Regions from separate parts of the Bacillus sp. LLTC93 genome, predicted to be linked through region 2. Evidence: predicted binding sites of a transcription regulator. Region 2 holds the regulator's gene; the other holds the start of a gene.
What was found. Region 2 encodes Rex, which represses fermentation and respiration genes when NADH is low (regulators of the CRP and FNR family bind a similar motif). Its sites were predicted from a motif close to TTGTGAAATATTTCACAA; they were not measured.
Positions count from the first base shown of each region.

Region 1: C6W18_RS09310 (cytochrome ubiquinol oxidase subunit I) is a predicted target of Rex. The motif match lies at 1,352-1,369, and genes of this name have one in related genera.

Region 1 covers NZ_PVME01000002.1:798,094-801,260, reverse strand. Annotated here, with positions in the region: gene isdG (heme oxygenase) at 1-1,117, shown strand, start outside; gene C6W18_RS09310 (cytochrome ubiquinol oxidase subunit I) at 1,449-2,864, shown strand; gene cydB (cytochrome d ubiquinol oxidase subunit II) at 2,851-3,167, shown strand, end outside.
Region 2 covers NZ_PVME01000005.1:175,855-179,021, forward strand. Annotated here, with positions in the region: gene C6W18_RS15980 (NUDIX hydrolase) at 1-123, shown strand, start outside; gene tatC (twin-arginine translocase subunit TatC) at 163-921, opposite strand; gene C6W18_RS15990 (twin-arginine translocase TatA/TatE family subunit) at 928-1,107, opposite strand; gene C6W18_RS15995 (redox-sensing transcriptional repressor Rex) at 1,135-1,788, opposite strand; gene moaC (cyclic pyranopterin monophosphate synthase MoaC) at 1,804-2,295, opposite strand; gene C6W18_RS16005 (ABC-F family ATP-binding cassette domain-containing protein) at 2,434-3,167, shown strand, end outside.

The DNA of each region.
Region 1 (3,167 bases), on a different contig from region 2:
TGTGATTGCAATGGATGACGTGAGTCTCAGTCAAGGGGGCTTTCGGCTGTCTTCTATTTCAGCAGCTGTTCCTAAGGGACGAGTGACCGGAATCATTGGACCAAATGGGTCAGGGAAGTCGACTTTTATCAAAGCGGCCGCACGCCTCTCGTCGATAGAAAGCGGCATGATTTACATTCACGATATACCGCAAAAAGAGATGACGGCGCAGGAGATTGCAAAGGAGATCGCTGTTCTCATGCAGACGAGAACGGCCATCCCATCTATGACAGTACGTGAGCTGGTCGCACTTGGACGCAGTCCGCATCGCTCGATCTGGAAAAAGAGCTCGAAGACAGATCATGAAGCGATTGAGTGGGCGCTTGATGTGACGAATGCCCGCGGTAATGAAAACAGAATGCTGCATACATTGTCAGGCGGAGAAAGACAAAAGGCGTATATTGCGATGGCGCTTGCTCAGAAGACAGAGACCATTATTCTGGATGAGCCCACAACTTATTTAGATATTGCACATCAACTTGAATTATTAGAGCTGCTTAAACAGCTGAATCAGACGCATGGGATCACCATTTTAATGGTTCTTCATGATCTGCAGCAGGCAGCAAAATATTGTGACCGCCTCATTGCGATGAAGCGTGGTCAGGTGCACCAAATAGGGTCACCAACAGAAGTATTAACAGAAGACTTTTTCAAAGAGGTCTTTGGGATTCATGCAGAGGTTCACTTGGATGGAGAGCATCCGCTCATCATCCCAATCGCTTCGATCCAACAACAAAAGGGAGATGAAAAGAACATGATCATTGTAAACAACCAAGTAAGAGTAGAAAAAGGCAGTGCCGAGCATCTTGTCAAACGATTTAACAAGCAGGGACAAGTAGAATTCATGGAAGGGTTTTTAGGCATGGAAGTATGGGTCACACAGCAGACAACAGATTACGATGAAGTGACCATTCATACCCGCTGGAACCGAAAGGAAGACTTTGTGAACTGGACAAAATCTCAGGCGTTTGGTGATGCGCACGCTCATGGAAAAGCAAAACCTGAAGGGTTATTAAAAAACAAAATTACGTACTATGAAGTTCAAGTGACAAGACCTGCTTTACAGAAAAAAGCCTAAATGTCATTACAGCGCTGCCGCCGAGGTGCAGCGCTATTTTTTTTGCAGTTTTTTTCTTTCCGTCACATTTTTTTGACAAAGTATTCAAACAACTGACACAATACCATCCAAATTTTAGGTAAAATTTACTTTATTTTTGAAGCGTATGGGTGTAAAGTACAGGTATAAATAACTAACCGAATGAAATTCAAGAGTAAATTTTCACCGAGTGAACCATTTCAAACAGGCTATTGATTGTGAATTATTGAACAAGTAGTGAAGTTTTTGTGAAATGGTGAGCATAAAGATCTCGAATTATTCGGCATGTGAAAGTAAGGGAGGATGTAAGGCTGTGAGTGAGCTGTTTTTAGCAAGATTTCAATTTGCCTCAACGACATTATTTCATTTTATATTTGTTCCTATGTCTATAGGTTTGGTGTTTATCGTCGCATTGATGCAGACCCTTTATGTCGTCAAGAAAAAAGACATCTATAAAAAGATGGCGAAGTTTTGGGGGCACCTGTTCTTACTCAACTTTGCAGTAGGTGTGGTGACAGGGATTCTGCAGGAATTCCAGTTTGGGATGAACTGGTCAGATTATTCAAGGTTTGTCGGTGATGTCTTTGGTGCACCGCTTGCCATTGAAGCGCTTTTGGCCTTTTTCCTTGAATCTACATTTATTGGCCTTTGGATATTCGGCTGGGATCGTCTGCCGAAGAAGATTCATTTATTGTGTATTTGGATTGTTTCAATTGGTACGATTTTCTCAGCATTTTGGATTTTAGTAGCCAACTCATTTATGCAGGAACCAGTTGGATTTGTCATGAAAAATGGCCGTGCAGAAATGAATGATTTTGGTGCACTGGTCACGAATCCTCAGCTTTGGGTTGAGTTCCCGCACGTTCTGTTTGGTGCGCTTGCGACGGCAGCTTTCTTTATTGCAGGAGTTAGTGCCTATAAAATGATCAAAAAACAAGAAATCGCCTTTTTCAAAAAATCATTCCAGATTACCATGATCCTTGGTTTAATTGCTGGTTTAGGTGTAGCATTCACTGGACACGATCAAGCGAAGCATTTAATGAAATCACAGCCGATGAAGATGGCAGCAAGTGAAGCCCTTTGGAAGGATAGTGGAGATCCAGCGGCTTGGACGCTATTTGCTAACATAGACACAGATAAAAAAGAAAACTCTGCGGAAATCAATATTCCGTTTGCTTTAAGTTACTTGGCTTATTCGAAGTTTAGTGGAGATGTTCCAGGTATGCTGACACTTCAAAAAGAATATGAAGCCAAGTTTGGCCCGGGAGACTACATTCCACCAGTGAAAACAACATTCTGGAGCTTTAGAATCATGGTCGGTGCCGGCATGCTCATGATTTTTGCTAGTATGATTGGCTTGTACTTGAGCTTTAAAAAGAAACTTGAAACGAACAAATGGTATTTACGCTTCATGGTAGGGATGATTGCGTTCCCGTTTATTGCGAACTCAGCTGGCTGGATCATGACGGAGATCGGGCGTCAGCCGTGGACCGTCTTTGGTATGATGACGACGGCTCAATCGATTTCACCGAACGTATCGTATGGCATGCTGTTATTCTCAGTCATTAGCTTTACGACCATTTATCTGATTCTTGCCATCTTGCTTGCCTACTTATTCATTCGAGAAATTAAAAAAGGTGCACATTCTGAAGAGAATACAGATCAAAAGGATGAAACGGACCTGTCTACAGATCCATTTGATGGAGGCGCATATCATGGCATATCTTAACGAGATTTGGTTTATTCTTGTCGCAGTATTGTTTGTTGGTTTTTTCTTCTTAGAGGGATTTGATTTTGGTGTAGGGATGTCCATGCAGCTGCTTGGAAAGGATGGGCATGAGCGCCGCATTTTAATCAATACGATTGGTCCTTTCTGGGATGCGAATGAGGTCTGGCTGATTACAGCTGGTGGTGCTATTTTCGCTGCATTTCCTCATTGGTATGCCACGATGTTCAGCGGATACTATATTCCGTTTACGGTTCTCCTATTAGCGCTCATTGGGCGGGGGGTCGCCTTTGAATTCCGAGGGAA
Region 2 (3,167 bases):
ATGAATACAAGCGGAGAACGACGTGAGGAAAGCAGGGAAGTCCATGTTCAAGATTTTGTCCCGCATGAACCTGCCTATTATGAGCACCTCTTTCATGCGATCAATCAATTCCTTTCACAATAGAAAAAGCATCGTGATCACATATTGGATCACGATGCTTTTTTATGAGACATAATGACTTTCTTTCTCCTCAGTTTGCTGCATTTTGCGATAGGTTACTCTTGAAATGACAATACTCACTTCATACAAAACGAGCATTGGCAAGGTAACCATGAGGTGAGAAACAAGCTCTGGCGGTGTAATGAGTGCGGCAATGACAAGGAGGACAAAATAGGCATACTTCCGTATTTTCGATAAAAACATTGGTGTAATGATGCCAAGTCTTGTGAGAAACATCAACACGACAGGCATCTGAAACAAAAATCCAAATGGAAGTGTTAACTGCATCAGAAATGTAAAATACTCATGAATCCCAATCACTTGCTCTACATTTAAATCATTCGACATTCGTATCATAAAATCGACGACAAACGGAAACAAAATAAAATAAGAGAAAGCCACACCGCTCAAAAATAAAAGCAGTGCAATCGGAATGTAAGCAAGTGTCACCTTTCTTTCTTTTTCATATAAGCCAGGACTCACAAACGCCCAAAGCTGATATAAAATAACGGGACACGTCAAAACCAAAGCAATGACAAATGCGAACTGCATAAACACGTACAGTGGGTCTGTGAGCTTAAACGCGTTCAGTGTCAGTGTTGCCGCTTCATCGGTATTTTGCAAATACACAATGACCGGCTTAGCGAGAAAAAAACCTGCCACCATAAAGGTGACAAAAAACATCGCAATGATCACTAAACGTTTTCGCAGTTCCACAATATGCTCCATAAGCGGCATATCTTTGACATTCATGAAGCTCATCCTATTCTACTGATCTTCTTTTTTCTTTTTTTCTTCCTGATCATCAGCTAAACCTTTTGTGGCATTTTTGAATTCACGTAATGTATCTCCTGCTGCTCTTCCTAATTCAGGAAGCTTTTTCGGCCCAAAAATAATGAGCGCAACAATCGCAATCAGAACCAAACTTCCAGGACCGATCGGACCCATTTGCTCCACCCCCTTTACCCCGTTTCATCAATCCTCCTGCGTAACAGAGTAATGCTTTAAGAAATACACAAGAGACTGAAGTTCAACCGCCAAATCTATATGATGAATTCGAATGTGTTCCGGCACATTCAATCGAGCCGGCGTAAAGTTAAGGATTCCTTTGATGCCAAGGGCAATCAAACGATCTGTAATGGACTGAGCTGCTACGGCAGGTACTGTCAAAATCGCAACAGGAATATCTCCTACCTCTTGAACATGCTCTTCAAGCTTATCCAAATCATAGACAGGCACGCCGCCTATCTCACTTCCTATTTTACTCTCATTGACGTCAAAAGCCATTGAAATTTTTGTATTATTATTTTTTATGAAATTATAGTGTAAAAAAGCCGTTCCTAAATTCCCGACACCGATGAGCATCACATTGGTCATTTCATCTTGGTCAAGAGTCTTTCTAAAGAAGGTCAAGAGGTAATCGACATTATAGCCATACCCTTTCTTCCCTAGTGCACCAAAATACGAAAAATCTCGGCGAATGGTGGCAGAATCCACTTTGACTGCATCACTAAGCTCTGCCGATGACACCCTTTGTTTTCCTGATGCATGCAGATTTTTTAAAAAACGGTAGTAAAGCGGCAAACGTTTGGCTGTCGCTTGTGGAATTTTTGACTGGTCTATATTCATATAAGATCCTCCAACTTAAATATCAGATGCTCTGTGAAAATCACCGTTTTTCCCGCCTGTCTTTTCAACTAGATAGGTGGGACCGATGATCATGCCTTTATCGATCGCTTTACACATGTCGTAAACGGTCAGTGCACATACTGAAGCAGAAGTGAGCGCTTCCATCTCCACACCCGTTCTTCCTTTTGTTTTGACCTGTACTTGTATGTTCAGAATGTGCGCATTTCCGTCTTCCTCCCAATCAAAGGAGATATCCACGCCTTTTAGTGCGAGCGGATGACACATTGGAATGATGTTGGACGTTTGCTTTGCTGCCATAATGCCAGCAACCTGTGCGACAGACAGCACATCCCCTTTTCCAATTTCATGTTGTTGTATTTTATGAAACACTTCTTTTATCATACGAACGCTTGAAGCAGCAACGGCGGTTCTCACTGTAGACGATTTGTCACTAATGTCGACCATCTTTGCTCTTCCTTGTTCGTTAAAGTGGCTAAATTGACTCATCTTTCAACGCTCCCTCACTCAAATCATACACTATTTTTTCCTATCTGTCTTTCATTTGACCGTTGTGATTGTATGTAAGATTTGCCGGTTTACTGCTGATAAGCTACACTTAACATATTATAGCAGAGGTGAAGTTACATGATGATTCTACAAGTGAATCAGCTGTCCAAATCGTTTGGCGCTGATACCGTTTTAACGAATATAAAATTGGAAGTCAAAGCAAAGGATCGTATTGCCATTGTTGGTCGTAACGGCGCAGGCAAATCCACGCTTTTAAAAATTATTGCCGGTCAAATGTCTTACGAGCAAGGTGAGATCATCAAACCGAAAGACCTATCAATCGGCTATTTAGCACAGCACACCGATGTGACGTCTACACGTACGTTAAAAGACGAATTATTATCGGTTTTTGATCATTTAAAAGGGATGGAACAAGAGATGAGAACCATTGAGGAAAAAATGGCTTCTTCCACAGGTTCAGAGCTGGATTCCCTGATGAAAACCTATGACAGGCTGCAGCAGGAATTTAAAGATCAAGGTGGCTATCAATATGAAGCAGATGTCCGTTCCATCCTTCATGGTCTCGGCTTTAGTCATTTTGAAGATGAGGCAACCGTCCAATCATTAAGCGGCGGCCAGAAAACCCGTCTAGCACTTGGAAAGCTCTTATTAATGAAACCAGAACTCTTAATTCTGGATGAGCCGACCAACCATTTAGATATTGATACCTTATCATGGCTTGAGCAGTATTTGCAAAATTATACAGGAGCTATTCTTATCGTTTCCCATGACCGCTACTTCTTAGACAAAGTCGTCAATCATGTCTATGAAGTCTCAAGAACAGCGATGAAAAAGTTTGCAGGGAACTATAG